DNA from 4 places in the Bradyrhizobium sp. CCGUVB1N3 genome. Region 3 is predicted to be linked to each of the others. Evidence: riboswitches for the same ligand, from Rfam matches in the RefSeq annotation. Region 3 holds a riboswitch; each other region holds the start of a gene.

Region 1 (8,479 bases), 6.4 Mb from region 3:
CCGGGCGTGTTGACGCGCACCATCAGACCGCAATTGGGCGCCCAAAGGTATGGCTCGCTCGCATCGGGATGCATGATAATTTCCATGCGCCCCTCATGTCCCTGCGTCGGCACAACCATAACGCGAGGCGGGAAGGCAAGATCGTCCGCTCTCGCGTAGCTCACGAAGAACAATCCCCGATCGAGACTGACGACTTTCTGCTGCTCAACAGCGTCCATCATTGCCCTCCAAATCCGATCCGATTAACAGGATTGCTGTTCGTTGCCGACTATCATGCCTGAACCATTTGAGAAACGGAGGGTCTCTCAGCGAACGAGACGCTTTTAGGGAGCGTTCGTAAGCGAACGGCGATACCGCCATTCCGGCGGCAACAGATACCGTGGGCATCTGTTCGGTTTTACATTGAGCCGCTCCGCCATTTGACAAAGCCTATTAATAGCTCGATCACATTCGCACTGTCATTGACGCTGATCAAGTTTCGACGGCAGCTTTGCCATAGTTGACGCGGAGTTGTTTGGTGCTCATCAAGGAGGCTCACGACAATTGCGATGGATGTAAGCAGCCCATCAAGACGGATGAGCACAACCAACGTCTGTCATGCATTTGTCATATGAATTTCAATCTGGAACAGCAGAATGTGTCCTGGACTTCGAACCCTTGAGGACACAAGTGGTACAGCAGTTTAGGCTTCGGGAACTGGCCGAGGGCTGATACAGTTACGTTTTGATTTTATAGCCATCCAAATTGGCGCCTTACCAAATGAGCGAGATGGAAACGGACCACTTTTGCACTTCGTTATCGGCCCGATAGAAGCGGGGCTTCGCGGCCGACCATTAGTGCCACCGACACTTCCTCATTGCACTTATTCACGTTGCGGCCACGCCCAGAGCTTCCCTGATGAAGATTCTGTTCGTTCACAATAATTTCCCGGCTCAGTATCGCAACATTGCGGCTGCCTTGGCCAGGGAGCCTGGCTTCGAGCTTGTCGCGGTCGGCGCACCGACTTCAAGATCGATGCCATCGGTAAGATTGATCAGATACGCACTTCCGAAAGCTGATGTTTCGAGAACGCATGCGTTTGCGCGACGCTTCGATATTGACTGCCGGCGCGCGGAGCAGGTGTTGTACAGTCTTTCGAACTTGGTGACGTCGGGGTTCTCGCCTGATCTGATCTTCGCCCATCCGGGATGGGGCGAGACCCTGCCGTTGCGTACGTTCTTCCCAAAGGCACGGTTGCTCCTCTATTGCGAATTCTTTTACGGGCCGGAGGGGCGCGACATGGGGTTTGACCCGGAGTTTCCGATGCCCGGACTTGATGGCCACGTCGGGCTCCAGTTGAAGAATGCGACGACCCTGCTCGCGCTCGAGGATTGCGAAATGGGCATCTCGCCAACGAGATGGCAGCAATCGACCTTTCCCCCACATTATCAAGGCAAGATCGACGTGATCCACGAGGGCGTCGATACGGCGCGCATGCGGCCGAACCCCCAAGCGTGCCTAATACTACCGAATGGTCAGCACCTTTGCCCTTCAGACGAGGTCGTGACGTTTGTCGCGCGCAATCTAGAGCCGCTGAGGGGCTACCATATCTTTATGCGGGCGCTGCCGGAGATCCTGAGGCGCCGGCCGAACGCGCAAGTCATCATCATCGGCAGGAATGGCGTGTCCTACGGGCTACCCCCCCCGACGGGTACAACCTGGAAATCAACGTTCCTTGATGAGGTGCGTGATCGCCTCGACTTGTCCCGTGTGCATTTCATGGGCGGCGTCTCGTATGAAACCTTTATTGCAGCCCTTCAGGTGTCATCTGCCCACGTCTATTTTACCTATCCCTTCGTGCTGTCCTGGTCGATGTTGGAAGCGATGAGTACGGGGTGTCTAGTGATCGGCTCTGACACGGCACCCGTGCGGGAAATCATCAGCTCCGGCAAGAACGGTTTGCTTGTCCCATTTTTCGCAGTGGACGAGCTTGCCGGACGGGTTATTGAAGCCCTGGAGCAGCCGACCAACTTCGCCGGGCTGCGCCAGAGCGCCCGCCACCACGTCGTCGAGCACTATGACGCGGCGCAAGTGTGCGTCCCGCGAATGCGCCGCCTTCTGGACTCAGGACGAGAGTTCGCGTCATCCCAGCGCCATTACGCACCAATGCCTGCGCGGAGTGGCAACAAGGGAGTGACTTAAGCCCGCGGAATGAGCCGCAGGTCACTGAGATGATATCTCTCGTGGCGTATAGTGGCAGCCCCCTGATTTCCTGAAGTGGACTCCGGATTTTGGACCGGCGGCTCAGGTGGTGCGGATGCCGTTCCGTTTTGATAAACGGAGCGGACCATGAAGAAGACGAGACGGACAATCGATGCGGCGCTGAAGGTAAAGATCGCCTTGGAGGCGCTGCGAGAACAATCAACGGTGACGGATCTGGCGCAGCGCTACCAGGTGCATGTGAATCAGATTTATGCCTGGAAGAAACAGCTTCAGGATCAAGCGGTTCGGACGTTCGACGCGGGCGCTGGTCGGGATGGCGAGGCGGCCCACGAACTGGAGGTCGAGAAGAGAGCGCGTCGACATGATGCAGTTCTGGTCAAGGGAGCGCAGATTGTGCTGCTCGCCGCCTGAGCTAGTCGCCACATGCATATGGATCGCGTCTCGCTCAAGCGGAGCGACCAGCAGTTAAACCTTGACAGCGCTCGCCTCTCAGTTTGACGACAATGGCCGGGGGATGTTTACTGGATCAGGCTTCAAAAGAACGTTTGCAAGTACTCGAGACAGAAGAACGATCGCTATTCCTTCTTGGTCGCTACAACTACGCTCGGCGTCTTAAAACCCTGAAGTGCCTCATCCCATAAGGCTTGACGAATCTCGGCGAGTTCCGCTATATGTAGTATGTCACGGTCTTCCAGTCCAGATTTCGTTGGATGGAAGCTAAGAGGGAACCCGGTGCGCCTGCAACGGCTACTCCGAGGCTGCCCCCGCAACTGTAGGCGGCGAGCGGTTGTCATCATGGTCACTGGCGCGACAGCGCTGGGAAGGCCGACAGCCCGCAGCGACCCGCGAGCCAGGAGACCTGCCGCGACAGAACGAACGTCCTCGGGCGGGGTGTCCGATGAGGCGCTTGCAACCGGGGACATTTGCCCGGTCCCGCAAGTCGTCCGCGCGGCCCCAGCCCCCAAACATCGTGGGGTTGCCGATGTCGCCGTCTTACGATTTCGATCAGCATGGTCATCTCGTTGAGCTGCCGAGTGTGCGGCCCCCAGCCCAGGCAAAGCCTATCGCGCCTGAGCTGTGTCTTGTGCCGACGCCATCGCCGGCTCCGCTGCCTTGGCCGCTCGCGCCATCGCCAAAGCCGTCCGACCTCACGCTCGATCGGTCGCGCAACGACCTGCTGACGTCGTTCGGCAAGCTGACGCTGACCGACCGTTATCTGCTCGCCGGCGAGGGCCTCCAGGATATGTTCGCGCGGGTGGCTTGCGCCTTCGCGGACGATGTTGCGCATGCCCAACGTCTCTATGATGCGATGTCTCGGCTGTGGTTCATGCCGGCCACACCAGTGCTCTCCAACGGAGGCACCACGCGCGGCCTACCGATCTCGTGCTTCCTTAACTCGGTGTCGGATTCGCTCGAAGGCATCGTCGGCACCTGGAACGAGAACGTCTGGCTTGCCTCGAACGGCGGCGGCATCGGCACCTACTGGGGCAATGTTCGCTCGATCGGCGAAAAGGTGAAGGGCGGCGTCACTTCAGGCATCATTCCGTTCATCCATGTTATGGATGGCCTGACGCTGGCGATCAGCCAGGGCTCGTTGCGGCGCGGCTCGGCGGCGGTCTATCTCGATATACACCATCCCGAGATCGAGGAGTTCCTCGAGATCCGCAAGGCATCCGGCGACTTCAACCGCAAGAGCCTCAACCTGCATCACGGCATCAACGTCACCGACGAGTTCATGCGTGCCGTGGGCGCCGGCACCGCGTTCGCTCTGCGCAGCCCGAAGACCAACGAGGTCGTCCGCGAGATCGACGCCCGGCAGCTGTGGCAACGCATCCTTGAGAACCGGCTGCAGACCGGCGAGCCCTATCTCTTGTTCATCGACACCGTGAACCGCGCGCTCCCCAAGCACCAGCGCGAGCTCGGCCTCAAGGTCTCGACCTCCAACCTTTGCAGCGAGATTACGTTGCCGACCGGCATCGATCATCGCGATGAGGAGCGCACCGCGGTGTGCTGTCTGTCGTCGCTCAACCTCGAGACCTGGGACCAGTGGAAGGAAAAGCCGGGCTTTGTCGAGGACGTCTTGCGTTTCCTCGACAACGTGCTCACCCACTTCATCACGGTGGCGCCGGACCGCATGGAGCGTGCCCGCTACGCCGCCCTGCGCGAGCGCTCCGTCGGCCTCGGCGTGATGGGCTTCCACTCGTTTCTCCAGGCCAGGGGCATTCCGATGGAGAGCGTCCTGGCCAAGTCGTTCAATCTCAGCATGTTCCGAAAAATCCGTCGCGATGCCGACGCGGCATCCGTGGCGCTCGCTCGCGAGCGAGGCCCTTGCCCGGATGCGCTGGAATGCGGCGTGATGGCGCGCTTCAGCCACAAGATCGCGATCGCGCCGACCGCCTCGATCAGCATCATCTGCGGCGGCACCAGCGCCTGCACCGAGCCGATCCCGGCCAACATCTACACCCACAAGACGTTGTCCGGTGCCATCTCGGTGCGTAATCCGCATCTCGCCAAGGTGTTGTCCGCCAAAGGCGCCGACACTTTGGCGACCTGGCAGTCGATCATTGCGCACGAGGGGTCGGTCGCCCATCTCGACATCCTGTCGGAGCACGAAAAAGCGATCTTTCGCACCGCCTTCGAGATCGACCAGCGCTGGATCGTCGAGCTTGCCGCCGACCGCGCCGCGTTCATCTGCCAGAGCCAGTCGATCAACCTCTATCTGCCGGCCGACGTGGATAAGTGGGACCTCCACATGTTGCACTGGACGGCATGGAAGCGCGGGGTGAAGAGCCTCTACTACTGCCGATCAAAATCGATCTCGCGCGCGGCGTTCGCCGGCAAGATCGCCGACCGCGATAAGGCCGCGCCGCTGCAGCCGCCGCAGCGCACGGACTATGAGGAGTGCCTCGCATGTCAGTGATCGATCTCTCGTCCGTCGATCCTCGCACACTGATCGGCAAAGGGCGCGTCGGCCTCCTCGACTCGACCGGCAGCTATGACGTCGATCGCTACGCCTGGGCTTACGAGTTCTGGAAGCGCCAGCAGCAGACCCACTGGATGGGCGAGGAAGTGCCGCTCGGGGCCGACCTGAAGGATTGGGCGTCGGACCGCGTCACCGCCAACGAGCGCGCGCTGCTCACCCAGATCTTCCGTTTCTTCACCCAATCGGACATTGAGGTCGGTGACAACTATCTCAAGCGCTACATTCCGATCTTTCAGCCGCTCACCGTTCAGATGATGATGGCGGCCTTTACCAACATGGAGACGGTCCACATCGACGCATATGCTCTACTGCTCAAGACACTCGGCATGCCCAATACCGAGTTCGAGGCGTTCCGCGGCTATGCGGAGATGCGCGCCAAGGCGGACTACATGCACGAGTTCGGCGTTGACACCGTGGCCGATGTTGCTCGCACCCTGGCGATGTTCGGAGCCTTCACCGAAGGCATGGCGTTGTTCGCGAGCTTCGCCATGCTGCTCAACTTCCCGCGCCATAATAAGATGAACGGCATGGGACAAATAATAAGCTGGTCAGTGCGCGACGAGAGTCTCCACTGCGAGGGGATCATTAAGCTATTTCACGAATGGCACTGCGAAACCGGGGCGGTGACGCGCACCGTCCGCGACGACGTTGTCGACGTCGCCAAGACCATGGTGAAGCTGGAGGAGAGCTTCGTCGATCTCGCCTTTGGTCTAGGCAAGATCGAGGGCATGTGCCCTGAGCAGATCCACGCCTACGTCCGCTATGTCGCCGACTGGCGACTGACCCAGCTCCGGATTGCTCCGGTCTTCGGATTCTTCGAGGCTAAGGAGAGCAGCTTCATCCAAGTCAAGGCGCATCCGCTGCCGTGGCTTGTCGAGAGTCTCAATGGCATCGAGCACGCAAATTTTTTCGAGCAGCGCGCCACGGAGTACTCCAAGGCAGCGAGCCGCGGCAGCTGGGACGGCGAAGACGGGGTGTGGGAGGCCTTCGGCCGTATATAGATAGATAATCCGATCCTTGTCCCCTGAATCCGGATCGTGCCGCTTTGGGAATCCCTGCCGATTCATTTCCGGTATTAGCTGCAGGCCTCTTTGAGTGATCGTCGGAGCCAACCGATGAAGAGATCGTCTGTTCTGAACGCGTCCTTCTCGCTTCAATCTCCGCGATGGTGGCAAGTGCGACGCTCATTTCAGTCTGAACCTCAGACCATTCTCGGAGCACCGCAACAGCGTTCTCGAAAGCCTGTTCACTGGTCATAATCTCCATGAAGCTGCGCTTTGAGCCGCGCGGCCGAGTAGTCCTGCGGGGGACGCACGGACGGCTTAAAAGTGTCATTCGGCCTGCAAGGTTGGACGCCGTAAGGCCATGAAGTCGAGATGTCCCTGGAAGGACGGATCGCGGCTGCCGAACGGGCGATCGTCGCGCGCAGGTCCACAGCCGGCCGGTTACATTTCCGAAGCGTTGTCTTGTGAGCTTTTGCCAAGCTCGTCGACTTCTCCTATGGGTCAAAATGCGACCTGCGCCCAACGTCCGCTCCCAGGCCAAACCAGACGTTCAAGTTCGGCAAGCCGGAGTGGGCGGACTCGTTGTTGGCTTAAACCGACTCGTCTTTGCCTTTGGGGCATATCAAGCAACGCAAGATCGACGCCGTTCAGCCCGGTGATGGTGTTGCGCAGGACCGGCAGCATGGAGTAAGAGCGCCAGCGTCGGCATGGCGGCAAGAATCCGAACGCGGAAAAGTCGAAGCCGAACCAGCGAAACGTCAACGATGCAATGGCGAGCAGAAGCGGGTGGAACAGCGCGAGCAGCACTGGCAAGTCTATGCAGCCCGCGGTGACACGCGGCAAGACGGTTGGTGGCTTAAGACTTCGAAATTGGTAGTGACGTTGCTGGCGTCTCGGTGCGAAACGTACCGTTACAACTCCATTCGAACACGCTTGCCGCGGGGCCACACTCGTTCGTCCGCGCCGTACAAAGTTTGCGCGGCGATCGAGAACAATCTGTCGGCGCGACGTTCTCCAAGGAATGTAACGATCTCTAGCACCTGTTGATCAGCGCTTAGTCTAAGTCTAGCTTGGCCGACCGCTCCGCAACAGCTGCCGATAACCATGTCTGGCCGCCCACTTGGCACGAGCGAGATGGGTTTCATACGCGCGGCGGGCACGCTCCGGTTCATGTTCGGAATCAATGTGCAACACGACCTTTGCAACTTCTCGCCAGTCGGCGTCCTCTGCATCTGCGTCCAGAAGGCGCATATAGGTGACAGCGTGTTCTTGGTCGTAGGGCGTCAGGATCGAATCCGTTGGCGCTGCATCATTGACATCCGGATCGAGCGGCGGATTTTGCATGGCAATTTTCCCAAGACGAGATCGGGTCAATGACGGTGCTTGGCTAATTTCAGGGTGGGGGAGCGCAGGCGCTAGGTCAAGATCTCATCTGAGCAGCGCACGGTCCTCCCAGCACACAATCAGTTGTCAGTCGACGTGATGAACTCTCGCCGATCCTAATTTTGGGATACCAGATCCTCTTCCTAGCTCGAGCTCTGAGTTTGTCCTCTGAACCGGGGGTAAGGTCGTCGGAATTTGGTGGGCGATGATATGAACGAACGCCACCGAATGCTCGATGGTGGGTTCCGACGAAATTACTCCATCCTGTGGCGGGCGTCGCGTTTCTGACGGACGGCGAGTTCCGCAGACGTCGCCGCCTGCTCGCCGTGGCATTTTATGGTTTGTGCAGTGCTTGGTTCAGGATCGTAGCCAGCCGCACGCCCGCCTTGCTCAGCTGAATTCCGACGTCATTTGTTGCGGTCGTGACATAGTCGTCCGTCAACCGAAAGCTTCCACGCGCGTTGGTCGCTGGAAGCTGTCCATACGCATCATCCTTCGACAGCGCGAACAGAGCTGGCCCCGGTTGTTTGGACAGCGCCCCGCGAAAATTAAGTGGATTCCTGCCGGGTTATGCTGAAGGCGGGGCTTTACGATTTTGCTGTGGCGTCGGGAGGGCGTAAGCCCGACCAGAGCCGCAGCAAAATCGTTGGCGACGATCATGCGGCCGTCACCATCGTTTGCGCGCCGAAGTAAGCCTCGTCGGGCGTGCGTTCGTCAAGGCTCGAGTGAGGACGTCCTCGGTTGTAGAACGCCAGATATTTGGAAATCGATGCTCGCGCCTCGAGCACGCTGTCGTAAGCACGCAGATAGACTTCCTCGTATTTGACAGTGCGCCACAGCCGCTCGACGAACACGTTGTCGCGCCAGGCACCCTTGCCGTCCATGCTGATGGCGATGTTCGCGTCCA
Region 2 (4,392 bases), on a different contig from region 3:
AGTAGAGCATATGCGTCGATGTGGACCGTCTCCATGTTGGTAAAGGCCGCCATCATCATCTGAACGGTGAGCGGCTGAAAGATCGGAATGTAGCGCTTGAGATAGTTGTCACCGACCTCAATGTCCGATTGGGTGAAGAAACGGAAGATCTGGGTGAGCAGCGCGCGCTCGTTGGCGGTGACGCGGTCCGACGCCCAATCCTTCAGGTCGGCCCCGAGCGGCACTTCCTCGCCCATCCAGTGGGTCTGCTGCTGGCGCTTCCAGAACTCGTAAGCCCAGGCGTAGCGATCGACGTCATAGCTGCCGGTCGAGTCGAGGAGGCCGACGCGCCCTTTGCCGATCAGTGTGCGAGGATCGACGGACGAGAGATCGATCACTGACATGCGAGGCACTCCTCATAGTCCGTGCGCTGCGGCGGCTGCAGCGGCGCGGCCTTATCGCGGTCGGCGATCTTGCCGGCGAACGCCGCGCGCGAGATCGATTTTGATCGGCAGTAGTAGAGGCTCTTCACCCCGCGCTTCCATGCCGTCCAGTGCAACATGTGGAGGTCCCACTTATCCACGTCGGCCGGCAGATAGAGGTTGATCGACTGGCTCTGGCAGATGAACGCGGCGCGGTCGGCGGCAAGCTCGACGATCCAGCGCTGGTCGATCTCGAAGGCGGTGCGAAAGATCGCTTTTTCGTGCTCCGACAGGATGTCGAGATGGGCGACCGACCCCTCGTGCGCAATGATCGACTGCCAGGTCGCCAAAGTGTCGGCGCCTTTGGCGGACAACACCTTGGCGAGATGCGGATTACGCACCGAGATGGCACCGGACAACGTCTTGTGGGTGTAGATGTTGGCCGGGATCGGCTCGGTGCAGGCGCTGGTGCCGCCGCAGATGATGCTGATCGAGGCGGTCGGCGCGATCGCGATCTTGTGGCTGAAGCGCGCCATCACGCCGCATTCCAGCGCATCCGGGCAAGGGCCTCGCTCGCGAGCGAGCGCCACGGATGCCGCGTCGGCATCGCGACGGATTTTTCGGAACATGCTGAGATTGAACGACTTGGCCAGGACGCTCTCCATCGGAATGCCCCTGGCCTGGAGAAACGAGTGGAAGCCCATCACGCCGAGGCCGACGGAGCGCTCGCGCAGGGCGGCGTAGCGGGCACGCTTCATGCCGTCCGGCGCCACCGTGATGAAGTGGGTGAGCACGTTGTCGAGGAAGCGCATGACGTCCTCGATGAAGCCGGGCGCCTCATTCCACTGGTCCCAGGTCTCGAGGTTGAGCGATGACAGGCAGCACACCGCAGTGCGCTCCTCGTTGCGATGATCGATGCCGGTCGGCAGTGTAATCTCACTGCACAGGTTGGAGGACGAGACCTTGAGGCCGAGCTCGCGCTGGTGCTTGGGGAGCGCGCGGTTCACAGTGTCGATGAACAAGAGATAAGGTTCGCCGGTCTGCAGCCGGTTCTCAAGAATGCGTTGCCATAGCTGGCGAGCGTCGATCTCGCGGACGACCTCGTTGGTCTTCGGGCTGCGCAGAGCGAACGTGGTGCCGGCGCCCACGGCACGCATGAACTCGTCGGTGACGTTGATGCCGTGATGCAGGTTGAGGCTCTTGCGGTTGAAGTCGCCGGACGCCTTGCGGATCTCGAGGAACTCCTCGATCTCGGGATGGTGGATATCGAGATAGACTGCCGCCGAGCCACGCCGCAACGAGCCCTGGCTGATCGCCAGCGTCAGACCATCCATGACGTGGATGAACGGGATGATGCCCGAGGTGACGCCGCCCTTCACCTTCTCGCCGATCGAGCGAACATTGCCCCAGTAGGTGCCGATGCCGCCGCCGTTGGAGGCAAGCCAGACGTTCTCGTTCCAGGTGCCGACGATGCCCTCGAGCGAGTCCGACACCGAGTTAAGGAAGCACGAGATCGGTAGGCCGCGCGTGGTGCCGCCGTTGGAGAGCACTGGTGTGGCCGGCATGAACCACAGCCGAGACATCGCATCATAGAGACGTTGGGCATGCGCAACATCGTCCGCGAAGGCACAAGCCACCCGCGCGAACATATCCTGGAGGCTCTCGCCGGCGAGCAGATAACGATCGGTCAGCGTCAGCTTGCCGAACGACGTCAGCAGGTCGTTGCGCGACCGATCGAGCGTGAGGTCGGAGGGCTTTGGCGATGGCGCGAGCGGCCAGGGCAGCGGAGCCGGCGATGGCGGCGGCACAAGACGCAGCTCAGGCGCGGTAGGCTTTGCCTGCGCTGGGGGCGGCCGCACACTCGGCAGCTCAACGAGATGACCATGCTGATCGAAATCGTAAGACGGCGACATCGGCAACCCCGCGATGTTTGGGGGCTGGGCGCGGGACGACTTGCGAGACTGGGCAAATGTCCCCGGCCGCAAGCGCCTCACCGGACACCCCGCCCGAGGACGTTCGTTCTGTCGCGGCAGGTCTCCTGGCTCGCGGGTCGCTGCGGCTGTCGGCCTTCCGGCGCTGTCGCGCCAGTGACCATGATGACAACCGCTCGCCGCTTACAGTTGCGGGGGCAGCCTCGGAGTAGCCGTTGCCGGCGCACCGGGTTCCCTCTTAGCTTCCATCCGACGAGATGTGGACTGGAAGACCGTGACGTACTACATATAGTGCTCCTCGGCGAGATTCGTCAAGCTTTTGGCGCGGGGGGAGGTCAAGATTCAGAAGGAAAACGGCACCGTCAAGTTTACCGATTGGAACGGCCGAGAGGTAGATGACTATGCATGCCAATCGGTCGGGCCCCTCTTTATCGCTGGAAGTGATTAGCTATGCCGTTTGGTTGTATTTCAGTTCCGAGACCGGCATCGAAGCCGCAATAACGATCCTGTTATTCGCCGAGTACATGGCGGAAAACGACGGCGCGCTGCACTTCGCGATGCCGGTCAATGGGAATGGCCCCCTCCCAAGCGAACAGATGAAAGCGCAACGCGTCACCATGCCCCGCGACACGCGTTCCCAACTGATGCCGATCGTGACGGATGTCATCGCGAGAAGAACCGATGGAAGGCCCCGACACGCGGAACCATTGGATGCATTCGCCGCGAGGCTGAACTCGCTCGGCTACGCTGGGTTTCATACGTGGTGGGTGCAGATCGTTTCGGAGTTGAAACGTTCGGATGTCCAGTCGGCATCCGTCTCCGTATGCGTGCTGGCGGCGGCTCTCGTGGAAGGCGCGCTAACGTTCGTGGTCAAGCACGCGCGATCCAAGCAGGTAGGCCCATTCGGATCCAACAACTTCGAACGTGATCCGCGTACCTGGCGGATCGACGATCTTGTCTCGAGCGCGGCGTCCGGAGGGCGATCGAGCATCCGGGATCAGGCCACGCGAAGCCGGTCAGACGGCCTAATTCAAACGCGCCAACGCATACACGCCGGGCGGATGTTGTCCGATCACCCTGCGGGCGTGCCCGGTCTTCGACCGGAAGAAGCACGCGACGCCAAGCAGACGGCCGAGCTAGTCGTGCGGAGTGTGCTCGACTGGCTCGACCGGTTTCCGCCGGATCCAAAATAACTGTCGCGCGCGCCGCGGGCCTAATCGATATCGGGAAGCCGATAACGTCGAACGTGGAGGGCCTCGTCCTCCGAGGTGATTTCTAGCACCTGGTTCACCAGATCGGCATCGGCATTCAGTTCGTCCAGCGCCTGCTCGAAAAGCTCGACCTGCATATCGAGGTTCCATGTTTGGGGGACCGTTGGGCGAGGAGTCCCGAAAGCGACTTTTTGCGCTTTACTGACCAAATCTTGAATATAAATTCTGGTCAGTTGGTTATTCCCAACTTGCTACTGACCGTTTTTTATATACAATATTCGGTCAGAAAATGGTGGCTGATGCCCGACCCCACGTCCGATACCCTCGATCGCATCCATGATCGGATCGCCCAGGCGGCGCCGGCCGGTGTGTGGTCGCGCGCCGATTTTCTCGACATCGGAACCCCGAACGCCATCGAGAAGGCGCTACAGCGGCTGACCCTGAGGGGCGACATCCGCCGGCCTCACCGCGGCCTCTACGACAAGCCGGGCCTCAGCAAGCTGACCGGCAAGATGGTGTTTCCGCCGCGCGCCTCGTTCATCGATGCCATCGCCCGGCGTGACAAGCTGCGCGTCCTGGTCGATGGCATGACGGCCGCGAACGACCTCGGCCTGACCACGGCCGTTCCGGCGCGATCGACGATCTATGCCGATACCTATCCGCGGACGATCGAGATCGAGGCGAGCGCCGGCGATCCGCAGGTGACCAAGCCCGTCATCTACAAGCTCGACTTCAAGCGCATTTCGGCCAAGACCGCATTCTGGGCCGGCCGCCCCGCCATGCGCGTGGTCCAGGCGCTGACATGGTTTCGCGACGAGCGATCAAACCTCGATCCGGCCGTGAACGGTA
Region 3 (8,479 bases):
GTTCTTGTCGCAGCGGAGCAAACGTCTGTGGAGATGTTGAATGGAAGGAGACACCTTCCTCTGGTTGGTCAGACACGCGGTCGTCGACGGCGTCGCGGGAACGATCCACGCGTTGGACGCGCCGGCCGATCTCGGCGACCGGACGCGATTGGACGCGCTACGACGGCGCCTGCCGCAGGAGGCCGCGAGCTACGCGAGCCCGGCGCGACGGACCGTCGATACGGCGCGCGCACTCGGACTTGATCCGATTCTCGTGCCCGCCTTCAGCGAGCAGGATTTTGGCGAATGGACCGGACGACGCCACGATGATCTCGCCGCTGCGGACGCTGAGGCCTATGCCGAATTCTGGGCAGATCCGGCCGGCTCAAAGCCCCCGGGCGGCGAAAGCTTTGAAGATCAGATCGCCAGAACCCGCGAGGGCCTCTGCCACATCGAAAGAGGATCAGCGATCCTGATCGTCCATTCCGGCACCATCCGCGCCGCGCTGTGCGTCGCGCTCGACCTCGCGCCACGGGCAGCGCTGCGCTTTGCGATCGATCCGCTCTCGCTCACCCGCATCGACCGGCTGGCAGCCGGCTGGCGCGTCGTCTCGGTCAATCAAACGATCGCTTGAGCCCTATCAAGCCGGACGATCCGGAACATTGGCCTGCGCGAATGTCGCCATGCCATTGTGCAGGGCGCAGGCAAGCCGCACCAGCGGCAGCGCGATCGCGGCACCCGATCCCTCCCCGAGCCTGAGATCGAGGCTGACCAGCGGCTGAACGTTGAGCGCACGAAGCACCAGGCGATGGCCCTGCTCCGCCGACTGGTGCGACGGCAGCAGGAACGGCTGGCATGACGGATTGAGGCGCATGGCCGCCAGCGCGGCAACCGACACGATGAAGCCGTCGATCAGCGTTGGGATGCGCCGCTGCGCCGCCGCGATGATCGCGCCACAGATCGCCGCGATTTCGAGGCCGCCGACCGTGCGGAGCGTTTGCTCGGGCGATGCACTCGCCTTCGTCAGGCCATGCCGCGCAAGCGCAGCGTCGATCACGCGCGCCTTGCGTGCACGCCCGGCGGCATCGACACCGGTGCCGCTGCCGGCGATCTCGTCGGCGCTCACGCCAAGCAGGCTCGCCGCGATCGCCGCCGACGTCGTGGTATTGCCGATGCCCATCTCGCCGAGGATGAGGAGATCAGGCTGCTTCGCCGCCGCGCGCGCCACCGCGCGCTGTCCGCATTCGAACGCAAATGCCAGCTCCGCCGGCTCCAGCGCAGCTTCCACGCTGAAATCGCGGGTGCCGCAGCGCGGCTTGTCCGCGACGATCCCCGCGACCTCCGACTGCGCCAGCGAGCCGGCATCGACGACCTCGAGACTTGAGCCCAGTTCACGCGCCAGCACCGAGATCGCAGCGCCGCCCGCTGCGAAGTTCGACATCATCGCGATCGTGACTTCCTGCGGATAGGCCGAGACACCCTGGGCAACGATGCCGTGATCGCCGGCAAACACGATGATCGGCACGCGCGCGGCGCGCGGCTGCTCCGTCTCCTGCAGACCCGCAAGGTCGATCGCGACCTGCTCGAGCCGGCCGAGCGCGCCAGTCGGCTTGGTCAATTGCGCCTGCCGCGCCACCGCGGCCTCGCGGTGCGCGGTGGAGATACCCGGGCATTTCTCGTAGACCCAATTGGGGAGCATGTCGTCCTCCGTTCACACGACCGCGGTCGCGTCACGCACTGCGTTTGAGAATGTAGCTGTCCATGATCCAGCCGTGCCGTTCGCGCGCCTCCTGGCGTAGCGCGACGATGCGCGGGCCGATCTCGGCCAACGCACCCGACATGACGACCTGGTCGGGCATGCCGAGATAGGCGCCCCACCAGATCTGCAGGCCTTCCGGATCGAGCGACTGAAACGCCGTGCCGCCGTCGAGCATCACCACCACGGTGTCGGCGCCTTGCGGCCAGCCGCCTTCGCGCAGTCGCCGCCCTGTCGTCACCAGGAAAGGCTCGCCGATATCGTTCAGCGGCAGCGCATGCGCCGCGCATAGCGCCTGGATCGAGGTGATGCCGGGGACGACTTCGATCGCGGGCGAAGGATCAAGCCGTCGCGCGATCCGCAAAGAGGAGTCATAGAGCGACGGATCGCCCCAGATCAGCAGCGCAACGCGGCCATCACGTCCGAGATGGGCCGCGATCGCCTCCGACCACGTCGCCGCGACCGCATCATGCCAGTCATCGACGCCCTTGCGGTAGTCGGCCTCGCCGGCGTCACGCACCGGCAGGTCGAACTCCGCGATACGCGTCTCTTTGCTGGTGAGCACATCGGCGCAAATCATCCGCCGCAGGTCGGCGAGATCGGACTTCTGCGTCCCCTTGCGCGGAATCAGGACAAGGTCGGCCGCGTTGATGGCACGGATCGCGGCGAGCGTGAGCTGCTCGGGATCGCCGCAACCGATACCTATCAGGGAGAGCGTGAGCATCACGAGTGTGAAGGGCGACCATGACGGCCGCCCTTCAAATCATCCCTGCGCCGCGTTGTGCAGGCGCGGGGTGACGAGGCCGGGCGCGGTAACGCCGCGCAGCGACTTCGCCAGCGCCAGCACCGCGAGATCGGCGAGCGGCTCGATCACGATGACCAGCGCATAGGATGCGGCAAAGGTCGCGATGTTGGCGAGGTTCGCAGCACCAAAGCCCGCGCCGTAGATGGCCCAGAACGCAACCCAGGCGATGATGCCGGACTGATACGCCGTCGAGAGCGCCAGCGCCTGACGATACTGCAGGTCGACATAGGCCGTGTTGCGGGGAATGATGCGGGTCGCGAGCGCCTGGATGGCGAACAGCGGCACCAGCAGCGTGGTGACGTTCATGCCGTATTGCGGCAGGTCGGTCGGCACGAAGAACAGGCCTTGCAGCAACAGGCCGAGCGCCAGTCCCAAGGCCGCCGGCGCTGCGCCGAACAGCAGGAACAAGGTCGAACCGAGAATGAAGTGCACCTCGGACACCCCGACCGGGAAGTGCGGCAGGATTTCGAAGAAAGTGAAGACCAGCGCGGTCGTGGCAGCCGTCCGTACCGCAAACGAGCTGATGCCCTGCTCGCGCACGGTCTCGGCCGCGAGCTTCAGCGCGACGCCGCCGGCGGCGATGCCGGTTGCGTAACTCAACACGAGCTTGGCGCCCGTCACGATTCCCGGTTCGATATGCATGGTTCAAGTCCTTCCTGCCGTCACACCCGACGGCCTTGGCGTCCAAACGTGCAGGGCCGGTCTCCTGGCTCGCGGATCGAAGGGGATCTCCGGCCTTCCCGGGCCTTGCGGCCCAGTGGCGGATCGGAGGCCCTCACCGCTTACAGTCGCGGGGGCGGCTGGGGTTTGGGGCGCCGCAACTGGGTCCGCCCACCCCCATTCCCGATTATGCTCCGGCGCTTTGCGCCGCATCGAGCACCATGCCCCTCTTGTGTGCCTCTTTCGCAAGCCGGGCGTCAAGGGTGGAACGACGGCTGCGGACATCATCACGACGATTCTCCCGCCAGCGCGCCAAACAGGATGACGGCGGCCGTGGTCGCGGGCGCGGCCTGCGCGAGTTCTTCGGCGAGTTTCGCGATGGTCGTGCGGACCAGCCGCTCATCGGCGCGGCCCAGGGATTCCGCAAACAGCGCCGGGGTTTCCGGCGAAAGACCTTGCGCGATCAGCTTCGAGGCCAGGGCCGGAAACGTGCGCCGGCCCATATAGACCACCGTCGTGGCATCCGGATCGGCCAGCGCCGCCCAGTTCAGATTTTGCGGAAGCTGCCCGGTCACATCGGCCCCGGTCACGAACTGCACCCGGCGCGCGGTGTTCCGCCGGGTCAGGGGAATGCCGGCTTGGGCCGCCGCAACGCAGGCCGAGGTGACGCCGGGCACGATCTCGTAGCCGATCCCGGCCGCCCGAAGCGTCTCGATCTCCTCCTCGAGCCGGCCGAAGATGCCGGCATCGCCGGATTTCAGCCGCACCACGCGCGCGCCGGTCGCGGCATAATCGACCAGCAGGCGGTTGACGTGCTGCTGCTTGGTCGAGGGCCGGCCGGCGCGTTTTCCGACTGCCACGAGATTGGCGCCGGGCCGGGCAAGCTCGAGGATCGCGCCGGAGGCGAGATCGTCATAGAGCACGACGTCGGCCTCGCGCAGCCGCGCGGCGCCCTTGAGCGTCAAGAGCTCGGGATCGCCGGGACCGGCGGAGATGAAGGAGACGAAGCCGCTCACCGGTCCTCCGCAATCAGGTGAAAGAAAGTCCCTGTCGCATGTCCGCGTCGCGATCCGGTCTCCGCGACGGTCGCCCCTGTCGCGTCACGCACGATTGCAAGCGGCGTATCGGGCTGCGCGAGAATCGTCGAATAGTGGAATTCATGACCGCGCAGGCGGACGCCCGGATGATGGCCCGGCATCGGTGCCGCGAGCTCGGCCAGCCGATAGCCGAGATGCATACGACGCTTGGCAAAGCTCGTCTCCAGACCCAACAGGCCAAGCATCTCGTGCCGCGCACCATCGGCGTCGGTCAAGGCCGCGCCCATCACCATGTAGCCGCCGCATTCGCCATGGACCGGCCGCGTCTCGGCGAATGCGCGCAAGTGCTCGCGAAAGCGCGCATTCGCGGCGAGCCGGCCGGCGTGCAATTCGGGGTAGCCGCCGGGCAGCCAGCAGATATCGGCGCTCGGATCAGGTCCTTCGTCGGCGAGTGGCGAGAACGGCAGGATCTCCGCACCGGCGGCGCGCCAGGCCTCCAGCATATGCGGATAGACGAAGGAGAATGCGGCATCGCGCGCCAGCGCAATGCGCTGGCCTGGCGGCGTGACGTTGAGCCTATTCGTGGCTGGACGCGCCGACCATGCCGACGCCGCGCCCAGAACGGCATCGAGATCGACATGCGAGCTGACGAAACGCGCAGCCTCGGCGATCAGGGCGCCGATCTCCGCCTGCTCCTCGGCCTGCACCAGGCCGAGATGCCGCTTCGGCAGGCTGATCTCGGCATGGCGCGGCAGCGCGCCGAACACGGCAATGCCGGCATCATTCAATGCGCGTCGCACCAGATCCTCATGTCGCGGGCTCGCGACGCGATTGAGCACGACGCCGGCAAGCCGCACACCGGCGCGAAAATCGCGCAGTCCCGCGGCAATCGCGGCGGCCGTCTGGGCCTGGCCGGACGGATCGATCACCAGGAGCACCGGCCAGCCCATCATCTCCGCGAGGTCGGCCGTCGCCCCCGTCCCCGAGACACCGCGCGCAGCGACGCCGTCGAACAGGCCCATCGAGCCCTCGGCCAGTACGAGATCGGCGTTCGCACCACGGCTGACGAAATGTTCAATGGTCGCGCGATCCATCGCCCAGCTATCGATGTTGACCGAGGGGCGTCCCGTGGCGGCCGCATGAAAGGCAGGATCGATATAGTCGGGGCCGCTCTTGAAGCACTGCACACTGAGTCCGCGATCGCGATAGGCGCGTGCGAGCGCCAGCGTCAGCGTCGTCTTGCCGACGCCAGAAGCCGGCGCCGAGATGACGAGACCTGCCGCCATCACGATGCCTCCGGAAAGCGCGGCGCAGGACCAACCGGCCGGTAGCGGCGGTCGTAGTCGGCCGCATAAAGGCGGCTCTCGGAAAACTCCTCCGAGCCGAGTGTTTTGCCGACCAGGATGAGCGCGGTGCGCTCGAGCTCGGCGCCGACGGCCGCATCGAGCGTGGCGAGCGTCGCGCGCACGATGCGCTGGTCCGGCCAGCTCGCGCGCCAGACGATCGCCACCGGGCAGTCCGCGCCATAATGCGGCGTCAGCTCGGCGACGACCTTGTCGAGCAGATGGATCGAGAGATGGATTGCGAGCACCGCGCCGGTCGTGGCAAAGGCGGCGAGCTTCTCGCCCTCGGGCATCGCGCTCGCGCGCCCCGGTGTGCGCGTTAGCACCACCGATTGCGCAAGCCCCGGCAGCGTCAGCTCGGCCTCCAGCGCTGCGGCTGCAGCGGAGAACGAAGGCACGCCGGGCGTGACGGTGAAGGGAATGCCGAGCGCGCGCAGGCGGCGCAATTGCTCACCCATCGCCGACCAGATCGACAGGTCGCCCGAATGCAGCCGCGCTACATCCTTCCCTTTCGCATGCGCGTTGGCGATCTCGGCGATGATCTCGTCGAGCGACAGCGGCGCCGTGTTGACGATCCGCGCGCCCTTCGGGCAATGCGCCAGAACGCCTTCGGGCACGAGCGAGCCCGCATAGAGGCACACTGGTGAGGCCGCGATCAGGTCGCGCCCGCGCAAGGTGAGGAGATCGGCGGCGCCCGGCCCTGCCCCAATGAAATGCACGGTCATTCGCCGTCTCCTTCCGCAATCGCCGCCGTCGCGGTCCGGTCCTGCGAGACCACGCGCGTCGCAATCAGCCGCGCGTCGCGGCCCGCTGCTGCGAGCGCGACGGCTTCCGCCACCGATCCGGTACCGAATTTTTCCTGGATGAGCTCTGACTGCGTCGGCGTCGCGATGCCGGCGAGCATGTCGGCGGAAATGGCCTTGATCGGCACGTTGAATTCGCCCGCCAGCAACTTCAGCGCCGCGCTGTCCGCCTTGTCGCTGACCGTTGCAACGGCCGTGAGACCTTCCACGCCGCCCGCGGCGAGAAGGGCCTCGCGCAGCGCGGCGAGGCTAACGTCGTGCTTGAAGCCGAGCCCTGCGACCTTCATCGCACCACGCTCCATTGCACGACCGGCCGCGCCGCCTCCCAGGAACGATAGCGCCCCAACGGACCCGCATGTGCGATCTCGACCCGCATCAATTCGCCGCCATGGCGCTGGTTCAGCTCCACCAGCAACGTTTCCGTCTCCAGCGTCACGGCATGAGCAACCAGCCGCGTGCCCGTGGCAATTCGCGACCAGACGGCATCGAACATCGCGGCGTCGAGGCCGCCGCCGATGAACACGGCATCAGGCGTCTCCAGGCCCGCCGTTGCGCCGGGCGCAACTCCCACGACCACCGCGATCCGGTGCGCCAATCCAAAAGAAGCGGCGTTGCTGCGGATGTTCGCGGCGCGATCCGCGCGCGCCTCGACCGCAATCGCCGCGCCGCCGCACAAGGCCCATTCGACCGAGATCGAGCCGGAGCCCGCGCCGATGTCCCAGAGCCGTTCGCCCGGCCGCGGCGCCAGCGCGGACAAGGCCAGCGCACGTATCGGCCGCTTGGTGATCTGGCCGTCATGCGCGAAGAGATCGTCCGCAAGCCCCGAGCTGCGCGCAATGCCCCGCGATCCCCTCGCCTCCAGCGCGACGGTGACCGGGCCGTCGCCGGATTCCGCCGCGAAGCTGTTTGCACGATGCGCTCTGACGTTTTCGCGCGGGCCGCCGAGCGCCGTGAGCACCCACAGCTTTGAAGCACCCCAGCCTCGTTCCGTCAGCCAGCTCGCGAGATCGCCGGCCGCCTTGCCGTCGCGCACGAGGCAAATGACGCGCGTGCTATTTGCGAGATGCGGCACCAGGCGCTCGAACGGCGCGGCGTGCAATCCGAGACAGACAACATTCTCCAACCGCCAGCCCAACCTCGCCGCGGCGAGCGAGAACGTCGACGGCGCGGAATGCGCGATCCACTCACCCGCCTCCAGCCTCTCGGCGAGGCTCGCGCCGGCGCCGTGCCAGAATGGATCGCCGGACGCAAGCACCGCGGTGGGCCGGCCGCGGCAGCCCAGCACGACATCTGCATCGAACGGCACTGGCCACGGGCGACCACGATCGGTTATGCCTGCCAGCGCAAGATGGCGCTCGCCGCCGAACACGGTCTCGGCCCTGGCAAGCGCCTTTCGGCTTGCCTCGGAGAGGCCAGCGAGGCCATCTTCGCCGATACCGATGATGGTCAGCCAGGGATCAGCCATGACGCGCGCCCTCATTCTGGGCGGAACGAGTGATGCGAATACGCTCGCCGCGGAGATCGCGCGCGCCGGCGTCGATGCGATCTATTCCTACGGCGGCCGCACCCGCGCGCCCGCCGGACAGCCGCTGCCGATCCGCGCTGGCGGCTTTGGCGGCGTGAGCGGACTTGCGAATTACATCCGGCAAGAGGGCATCACGCATGTCGTCGACGCCACCCATCCCTTTGCAGCGGAGATGAGCCGCAACGCGGTCACGGCCTGTACGGAAACGGAGACGCCCCTGATCGCGCTCGAGCGTGCGCCCTGGGCTAAAGCCCCTGGTGATCACTGGATCGAGGTCGCGGATCTCGCTGCCGCGGTCGCGGCCCTGCCCGAGACGCCGGCGCACGTCTTCCTCGCGATCGGCCGCCAGCATATCGCCCCGTTCGGCGAGAAACCGCAGCATGCCTATACGCTCAGGTTCGTGGATCCGCCCGAGGGCGCGCTGCCGTTCGAAGCCGAAATCATCGTATCGCGCGGCCCGTTCACCTTCGAGGACGAACTGGAGCTGCTGCGATCGCGCCGTATCGCATGGATCATCGCCCGCAATTCCGGCGGCGATGGCGCTCGCGCCAAGATCGACGCGGCACGCGCG
Region 4 (8,479 bases), 5.7 Mb from region 3:
CTACGCAGCTCCATCAACCCGATGCGACCTCTCCGGGAATCCATGCCGCTCTTGGGTTAAGAGCTGGCACGATGGCTTTCAATGACATCGTCGAGCTGCCGATGCTGCATACAGGGATGGGTGACAAAGGCAGAGTTTGCATCGGCCGGACCGCGGTCAATCCTGTGGGCCGGCTAGGCGACCTTCGCGGCCGGCTCTTTTGCTCTCTTGATGCGCGTTACGCTGTTCTGACCATCGATGCTGACGGGTACCTCGCCAGCGACGGTGGCGCGACGAACGACCCGATGCTGATCGCCGTAATCGTTCACCGCGTAGTGTTGTGTGGCGCGATTGTCCCACATCGCCACATCACCTTCCTTCCAACTCCAGCGCACGGTGTTTTCGAGCGCCGTGATATGAGACTGAAACAGATCAAACAGCTTCTGGCCGTCGTATTTCGGGATGCCAACAAAACGTTGCACCAGGGCGCCGAGGAGCAGCGTGCGTTCGCCAGTCTCGGGGTGGACGCGCACGACTGGATGCTCAGTCTGATAGATCGTTTTGGTGAAGACTTCGTCCAAGTGCTTCTTGTCGAGCTCGCTGGCGCGGGGCATTATTGCGTAGTCGAAGGCGTTGCTGTGAACGGCCCAGAGCTTGTCCGCAAGCCGTTGCAGCGGCGGTGCCAAGTCGAGGTAGGCTGTGACGGTGTTTGACCAGACCGTATCGCCACCGAACGGTGGCATCACAACGCCTCGCAGCACCGCAATCTTAGGGTAGCCATCGACGAAGGTCCCATCGGTGTGCCACAGGTCGGCCCGGCTGCCGGCGCGGACCGAATCAAGCTCGATAATCGACGCCGTCCCCTTAATGGCACCGAGCGTCGGATGACATGCCGGACTTCCGAAACGAAGAGCAAAGCGCTCCTGCTTCGGCGTCGTCGAGATGACCCTGGTCGCGAAAAAAGATCACCTTGTTCTCGAGCAGCAGCTCGTTGATTGCGGCGATCGTCTGGTCCGGTAGATCGCCCGACAGCTTGATGTTTCGGATTTCCGCTCCGATGCGCGCTGCGCGTTTGACGATGTCGGCGCGAGGAATGACATTATCCGACAGGCCCGTTGCAATCATAGCGGCACTCTCCAAATTCGCGGCTTGTTCGCCAGACCAGCTGCTCGGTTGCGATAGGGGCTGTCGAACGCCAAATTGCTGGACCGCATAGCGGGTCCGTCAAACTCCACGGTGACGGCGACAAGCCACCCTCGTGCGCTCTTAACGGGGTCTGCGACAGGTGAGGTGTGGCCTATGTGACGGTCTTTCATTCCATGATTGACCGATCTGCCGGTTCGATCAATTGCTAACATTGGTAGTTGACCGGAGCGCAAAGGTTTAGACTTCGCTGGACGATCGATGCAGAAATTGCCGCCCTGTGCCGAACGAACAAGAAACTCATGGCGTTGGATAAGGACATGAGAACGCTTGAGATCGGAAGGACAGGGCTGCCAAGCCTATCGACAACAATGGCCGTCAGGGGCGCTGGTCAAAATTTGGTTTTGCACCCCGTCGTCAAGCTGTTCGTTTGGAGTGACCTCCATTGTTGAGGCCGTATTCGCGGCAGCATGCCGCAGAAAAGGTGGTCCTCCTCAGAGGTTGACGTACCGCCCCGGTTGCAGATAAATCGAAGGCGTCGAGGTTCTCCAGGTCTCGCTCGATCTGGAGCTAAGAGGGAAGCCGGTGCACTCACGATCCGTTCAGGATTGAAGTAATGCCGGCGCTGCCCCCGCAACTGTAAGCGGCGAGTCCGCATCCATACGTGTCACTGAAGCAGATGCTTCGGGAAGGCCGGATGCAGACGATGACCCGCGAGCCAGGAGACCTGCCCCGACAACATAAACGTCCACGGGCGGGGTGTCCGGTGGTACGCCAAGCAGCAGGCGCTTTCGCAGCCCCTCCTGCCCGCGTCCGCCATGGCCTTTGCCCCCACCATAATGGGGTTAAAGCTATGTCTCTTCTCTCACTTCCTGTCGCAACTCTCGGCACGCCACGTATCGGGCCACGCCGCGAACTCAAATTGGCACTCGAAGGCTACTGGGCCGGCAAGATCAGCAGCCGGCAGCTTCTTGAAGCTGCGGCCGGACTTCGTGTCGCCAACTGGGCGCGCCAGCACTCGCTTGGCGTCACCGTCATCCCCTCAAATGACTTTTCACTCTATGATCAGGTTCTCGACACGAGCGTCATGGTGGGCGCCATTCCCGAGGCGTATGGCTGGGAGGCAGGTCCGGTCCCGCTGAAGACCTATTTCGCCATGGCGCGCGGCTCTCAAGGCGGGGAGCATGAAGCAAATAGCAGTCACCCCAATGACGCCGGCGGGTCCGCCGCGCAGGAGATGACCAAGTGGTTCGATACCAACTACCATTACATGGTGCCCGAATTCTATAAAGGTCAGACCTTCAGGCTCTCCTCCCGAAAGCCGATCGAGGAATATGAGGAGGCGAAAGCCCTTGGCTATCAAACGCGTCCGGTTCTGGTTGGACCGGTCACCTTCCTGAAGCTCGGCAAGAGCGCTGATCTGGCGTTTGATCCGATCTCGCTGCTCGATAGTCTCCTGCCAGTCTATGTCGAGGTTCTCAAGGAGCTGGCGAAACGCGGAGCCGAGTGGGTCCAGCTTGACGAGCCGTGTCTGGTGCTTGATCTCGACGAGACCACGCGGAATGCGCTTCAGCGGGCTTATGGGTGTCTCGCCAAGGAGGTACCTGACATCAAGATCATGCTGGCCACCTATTTCGGGGCGATCGGCGACAACCTGGCGACCGCTCTGGAGCTGCCTGTGGCTGGACTGCACGTCGATCTTATCCGCGCTCCCCAACAATTGAGCCAGATTGAATGCGGCGCCCGCGCGGACCTCGTGGTTTCGCTCGGCGTCATCGATGGCCGCAACGTGTGGCGTTCAGACCTATCGGCATTGATCGAGCGGTTCAAACCCGTCATTGCAACGTTCGGCAGGGATCGCGTGCAGCTCGCGCCCTCCTGCTCGCTCCTGCATGTCCCAATCGATCTTGAGCTCGAGACCGATCTCGATCCGGACGTGAAGAGCTGGCTTGCCTTCTCGGTGCAGAAGATCGGCGAGCTCACGGTCCTTGCGAAGGCGCTCGCAGGCGAGGCGAGTGTCGCAGCCGCCCTGGCCGCATCCGATCTGGTGGCGACGGCGCGCGAGACCTCCCCGAAAATCCACGACGCGATCGTTGCACCGAGAATGGCAGCGATCGACGACACGATGCGCCGCCGTACCAGCGCCTTTGCCAACCGCGCAGAGGTCCAGCGCAAGCGCTTTGGTCTGCCGGCCTTTCCGACGACGACGATCGGCTCGTTCCCGCAGACCGCCGACGTTCGCAACGCTCGCGCTGCTCATGCCAAGGGCAAACTGACGGACGCGCAATACGAGCAATTCCTCAAGGCGGAGACGGCCCGTACGGTGCAGTGGCAGGAAGACATCGGCCTCGACGTGCTCGTGCATGGCGAATTCGAGCGCAACGACATGGTGCAGTATTTCGGCGAGCAGCTCTCCGGCTTCGTGTTCACCCAACACGGCTGGGTGCAGTCCTACGGCTCGCGTTACGTTCGCCCGCCGGTTCTGTTCGGCGATGTCTCGCGACCGAAGCCCATGACTGTCGAATGGTGGCGCTACGCGCAATCGCTGACCAAGAAACCGATGAAAGCAATGCTCACCGGGCCGGTGACGATCCTGAACTGGTCATTCGTCCGCGATGACGTACCGCGCAGCGAGACCTGCCGCCAGATCGCGCTTGCGATCCGCGACGAGGTCGGCGACCTCGAAAAGGCCGGCGCGACCATGATCCAGATCGACGAGGCCGCGCTACGCGAAGGCTTGCCGCTGCGCCGATCCGACTGGAAGGCCTATCTCGACTGGGCAGTGGAAAGCTTCCACATCTGCTCCTGCGGCGTCGCAGATGCGACGCAGATCCACACCCACATGTGCTATTCGGAGTTCAACGCCATCATCGATGCAATTGCCGCGATGGACGCAGATGTCATCTCGATCGAGACGTCGCGTTCGAAGATGGAGCTGCTCGATGCGTTCACGGCCTTCAAATACCCCAACGACATCGGCCCCGGCGTCTATGACATCCACTCGCCGCGCGTTCCCGAAGCCACTGAGATCGGAGATCTCATCGCCTTGGCCCGCCAACGTCTGTCGGACTCGCAGCTCTGGATCAATCCTGATTGCGGCCTGAAGACCCGCAAATGGGAGGAGGTCCGTCCGGCGCTCGTCAACATGGTCGCGGCGGCACGCGAACTTCGCAAGGCGTCTTGATGCGTGAGCTCGGTAGTTAGAGTTGCGTTCATTTGGCGGAATGCCGATCCGTTTCTGGATCAAATGCATTCGCTTCAATGGAGGAACTCCGACAACTCGCATTTCCGCTGAGTGAGCCGGTCGCGCCCATTGCAGCCTCGCTGGGTCACTTGGCAGCGAGATGCGCGGGCGCGGCCAATTGCATCTGCAAGGAGCCCGGTGAGGACCGTTTCAGACGACGTGAGAAGCAGCAGCGATTTCCAATCGGTCGTTCAGCAGACGCTACGCTGCGGCTTAACGATTGGTTGGAGGGGCCTCTACTCAGGCGGCCCGCTCAGAAAGGAAAGTCATCACCATACGTAGCCACCGGTCTAAGGCTGCTGGCGATGCCGGTTGCAACAACCAGGATGAATGCCATTGCGATCATACCGATATCAAAGGATCCCGTCGCATCCTTCAGAACGCCAACAATGTACGGACCGACGAAGGCGCCAAAGGCACCAATAGAATTGATGAATGCGATGCCTCCGGCAGCAGCAGCGCCGACAAGGAAACTCTGCGGCATCGTGTAGAGGATTGTCCACGCGGAGATCGTGCCGATCAGAGCAAGCGTCATGCATGTGAGCGCCGACACGAGCGAGGTGAGCATCACCGAAACGACAAGTCCGGTCGCGCCAAGCATCAATGCGGCGATCAGGTTGTAGATCCTGTACCCCTTACGATCGACACGGCGCGCCCAGTACAACATGCCAATCGTAACAAAGAGATAGGGCACGGCCGAGAGCCAACCGACCTGCGTGTTGTTCAAGTTGTGGCTCTTTAGCATCAGGGGGAGCCAGACGCCGATCCCATAAGAACCGACCGTAAACGCGAAAGTGATGCCCGTCAACTTGAGCACGCGGACGTCCTTCATCGCGGCCCAGAGATCCTTTTTGACCTTCTTGTCCTTCTCCGTTGCGAGCTCGTTCAGCAACGCATCACGCTCGGTGGGCGTCAGCCACGAGGCCTTGTCCGGCGTGTCGGCAAGCAGGACGAGGCATAGAACCCCGAGCAGGCAGGCCGGTAGGCCTTCGATCAAAAACATCCACCGCCAGCCGGCCAGTCTCCACACCCCGTCCATTTCTAATAGCAAAGCCGAGACTGGATTGCCGATCAACGCGGACAGCGGTGTTGCAGCCATGAACCAGGCAAGAACGCCCGTTCGGGTTCGCGCCGGAAACCAAATTGAGATGTACCAAATGGCGCCGGGGAAGAAGCCTGCTTCAAACACACCCAGAAGGAAGCGGATCACGTAGAAACTGTATGGTCCAACGGCGAACGCCGTCGCCGCGGCTGCAAGGCCCCAGGTCACCATGATGCGGGCGAGCCAGCGGCGCGCGCCGAAACGATACATCATCATGTTGCTGGGAACTTCCAGCATGCAGTAACCAAAGAAAAGGATCCCCGCGCCCCAGCCGAATTGTGAGGCGCTCAAGCCAATGGCTTCGTTCATCTGCAGTGCAGCGATGCCGACGCTGGTCCGGTCAAGGTTGTTGAAGAGATAGGCAAGACCCAAAAGTGGCACCAGCCGCCGCGTGTTTTTGGCAACAGCGCTCGCGACCAGGTTAGAGCTCGCCTCATGGTTGGCATGACATTGGGCAGCAACGGAGACTACCACTCGTTCTGCTCCTACAAATTGACGCCGACGACACGTCCTTTTTCGAGGACCGAAGCTGCGCGGCGATACCAGGCTGAAACTTGAGGATCTTTGCCACAGGTGGCCGATCGCTCATTTTCAAAGATCAACAACACTTTGCACGATTGGCGCTCATGCTCTGGACCTGTCGAGAGCCGCTCATCGGATCAACGAGTCATCTTCCGATTGGGAAACTGTCGATACCGGACTATTTGGGTGGCGCAAGCCCGAGCATCGTGCGCGCTTCCACTGCGGTGGCGGGCTCGTACCCGAGTTCTCGGATAATTCTTACCGCTCTTTCGACAAGCCGCACGTTAGTGGCAAGTATACCCGGCTCGAGGTACAGATTGTCTTCGAGTCCGACGCGAACGTGGCCGCCGGCGAGCACCGCATGAGTGGTTGCCAGCAACTGAGCTCGACCGACCCCGCTAACGCAAAACATCGCTCCTTTTGGAAGATTCCCGATGAGCATGTCGAGAATCTGCGGAGTGTACGGCAATCCCCCCTGGATTCCGCGATCGGCGCCAAGAACGAAATTGATCCAATAGGGCGGCTTGTCGAACCCTTTATTGATAAGGCGTATCGGATCTTGGAGAAGATGAGCAAGTGAGAAACATTCCCATTCAGGCTTGATGCCCGTCTTTTGGAATCGTTTTGCCATGATGTTGCAGCGGCTGGGCGAGGTGTTAACGACAATCTCACGGCCACCAAAGCTGGCCAGAACGGTATGAGCGCCAAATGTCGCCATGTCAGCGCCGGCTTCGAAGCCTTTTAGACGCTGTTCGAATATAACCTCATCGAGCCCGGGCCCTATGGATCGCACCATATCTCCATCGATGCCCCCGCCCGTGCTGTTATTGATGATGATGCCGCACTTTGTCAGGATCCGGGAGTTGATGTCCTGGTAGATCTCCGAACTACAGGTCGCGCCATCGTCCTGCCTGCGCGCATGCAATGCCACAATAGATGCGCCCGCATCGTAGCACCTGTACACATCCTCGGCGATCTCGCTGGGCTGGGTCGGAAGGTGCGGGTTTTGAGCTTTTTTCACCACGCCTCCCGTTGGCGCAATCGTGACAATGACCTTGCGCTCAAAGTTCATACTTCGTCTCCTGACATCGACTGCTGAAGTCACTTATGGGCGGATCTGACCACTTCGCTCAAGAACGCTTTGATGCTAGACGTCCAGGCAAGTGACCTCTGCGGCAAGTCGAAGCCTCCAACACCTGGCGTTCATCCCGGTCGTTTGAGCCGTTCGGGCTCGTTGTTCCGGACGAGAACGGTGCCGTCGGCACCTTATGCGGGTGAGGTCGCGAACTTTGCGGGTCGAGAGCGGCGCTTCGGACGCGAGGCCCAACCGCTTGGGCGTCGGACGCCGCGAACTGCCTCGGCGTGCCTTCTGCCTTCAGTGCCATGGCGTTTGCGACGATCTGTGCTCTTGTGGCAAACAGCGCCGTCCAGCTCGTGCCAACAGGTTGGTGCCGACGACGGCGCGTGGTCGAAACCGGCTTGTTTCCGGTCATTTCAATTCCTCGATGGTTATATTTCGGCATACCCGATGCCGGTGAAATTTCCCTGAGACCAAAGGAGATTGCGTTTGTTCTTTCCATCGAGATCGGCGGAATAGATCGAACCGGCGAGGTCTGTGATGAACATCTGGTTGCCGGCAACGTCGAGCGCGATGCCGATACCCTCCATCAGGTGCGTGATCAGGATCTCAGGCTCCGTCCTTATGTCGACACGCGCGCGATTGACTGTGTTGCCACGCGGAGGATCACCGCGGTCGGTCCAATAGAGCACGCGGTTCGCCAGATCGAATTCAAGGTGAATCGGTTCCGGCAAGCCATTGAACAGCACCTCGATGTCGGAGCGGTTTGCCGGGTGTTCACCCCTGGGGATGTCAATGTCGGCGCGGAAGATACGGCCCCGGCCGGCATTGTCAGGACCTTTTTGCGACCAGTAGATTTTGCGGCGCTCGGTGTCGATCGTGACGCCGATGCACCACCTGGTCGGGTCGCGCCGGTCCATGTCACCGCAGCCTGCCTCGATCAGCGTCTCTATCTCAGAGCCGTCGAGATTGCACCGCATAACCTGCATCCCTTCGCGGTCACACCAGTAGAGCTTGCCGCCTCTCCGATCGATCTGGATCTGCTTCGGTGTGAACGTGACGCCGGGCGGAACGATGACTTTGCGAGCGCTTCCATCGATATTTGCGCGCTCGATCGAACCATCGTTGACGGCGACACCGGACCCCATGTTGGTCCAATAGATGTGACTATTGCCGACATCGATGGCGATTCCGTCAGGAGGCTGACAATCGGCGACAATAACCTTTCTACCGGAACCATCCGGATTCATCGCTTGAATACGGTTGGTGCTCACCTCGAGAAAGAATAGTCGTCGACGGACTGCGAAGTCCCGGTCGGGCGAGAGTTCCGTGTCGGTCGCATTAGCGTCGGTCATGCCATTCTCCCTCCCATGTGCTTGAGGCGAGATAGCGTCCGAAGCCGCATAGCGAT

The links. A riboswitch is a leader RNA that binds a small molecule or an ion and turns the genes downstream of it on or off. The one in region 3 is predicted to bind cobalamin.
Region 1: another riboswitch for cobalamin. It lies ahead of NLM33_RS41340 (ribonucleoside-diphosphate reductase subunit alpha); the one in region 3 lies ahead of NLM33_RS11025 (energy-coupling factor ABC transporter permease).
Region 2: another riboswitch for cobalamin. It lies ahead of NLM33_RS48355 (ribonucleoside-diphosphate reductase subunit alpha); the one in region 3 lies ahead of NLM33_RS11025 (energy-coupling factor ABC transporter permease).
Region 4: another riboswitch for cobalamin. It lies ahead of metE (5-methyltetrahydropteroyltriglutamate--homocysteine S-methyltransferase); the one in region 3 lies ahead of NLM33_RS11025 (energy-coupling factor ABC transporter permease).

What each region holds. Positions count from the first base shown of each region.
Region 1 covers NZ_JANADR010000001.1:8,745,493-8,753,971, forward strand. The annotation lists gene NLM33_RS41325 (hypothetical protein) at 1-164, opposite strand, end outside; gene NLM33_RS41330 (glycosyltransferase family 4 protein) at 898-2,181, shown strand; gene NLM33_RS41335 (transposase) at 2,329-2,613, shown strand; cobalamin riboswitch at 2,870-3,084, shown strand; gene NLM33_RS41340 (ribonucleoside-diphosphate reductase subunit alpha) at 3,185-5,122, shown strand; gene NLM33_RS41345 (ribonucleotide-diphosphate reductase subunit beta) at 5,113-6,186, shown strand; gene NLM33_RS50025 (hypothetical protein) at 6,691-6,996, opposite strand; gene NLM33_RS41355 (DNA -binding domain-containing protein) at 7,255-7,533, opposite strand; one part of gene NLM33_RS41360 (IS3 family transposase) at 8,229-8,479, opposite strand, start outside.
Region 2 covers NZ_JANADR010000002.1:343,117-347,508, reverse strand. The annotation lists partial or broken gene NLM33_RS48360 (ribonucleotide-diphosphate reductase subunit beta) at 1-383, opposite strand, end outside; gene NLM33_RS48355 (ribonucleoside-diphosphate reductase subunit alpha) at 374-2,314, opposite strand; cobalamin riboswitch at 2,412-2,624, opposite strand; gene NLM33_RS48350 (hypothetical protein) at 2,728-3,525, shown strand; gene NLM33_RS49460 (hypothetical protein) at 3,546-3,680, opposite strand; gene NLM33_RS48345 (DUF6088 family protein) at 3,843-4,392, shown strand, end outside.
Region 3 covers NZ_JANADR010000001.1:2,310,544-2,319,022, forward strand. The annotation lists gene NLM33_RS11010 (histidine phosphatase family protein) at 41-613, shown strand; gene cobT (nicotinate-nucleotide--dimethylbenzimidazole phosphoribosyltransferase) at 620-1,678, opposite strand; gene cobF (precorrin-6A synthase (deacetylating)) at 1,710-2,459, opposite strand; gene NLM33_RS11025 (energy-coupling factor ABC transporter permease) at 2,499-3,182, opposite strand; cobalamin riboswitch at 3,219-3,439, opposite strand; gene cobA (uroporphyrinogen-III C-methyltransferase) at 3,488-4,216, opposite strand; gene NLM33_RS11035 (cobyrinate a,c-diamide synthase) at 4,213-5,523, opposite strand; gene cobM (precorrin-4 C(11)-methyltransferase) at 5,523-6,305, opposite strand; gene NLM33_RS11045 (cobalamin biosynthesis protein) at 6,302-6,670, opposite strand; gene cbiE (precorrin-6y C5,15-methyltransferase (decarboxylating) subunit CbiE) at 6,667-7,848, opposite strand; gene NLM33_RS11055 (cobalt-precorrin-6A reductase) at 7,847-8,479, shown strand, end outside.
Region 4 covers NZ_JANADR010000001.1:8,048,120-8,056,598, reverse strand. The annotation lists partial or broken gene NLM33_RS38170 (TauD/TfdA dioxygenase family protein) at 174-1,104, opposite strand; cobalamin riboswitch at 1,647-1,872, shown strand; gene metE (5-methyltetrahydropteroyltriglutamate--homocysteine S-methyltransferase) at 1,976-4,306, shown strand; gene NLM33_RS38160 (MFS transporter) at 4,620-5,942, opposite strand; gene NLM33_RS38155 (3-keto-5-aminohexanoate cleavage protein) at 6,169-7,062, opposite strand; gene NLM33_RS38150 (3-hydroxyacyl-CoA dehydrogenase) at 7,500-8,423, opposite strand.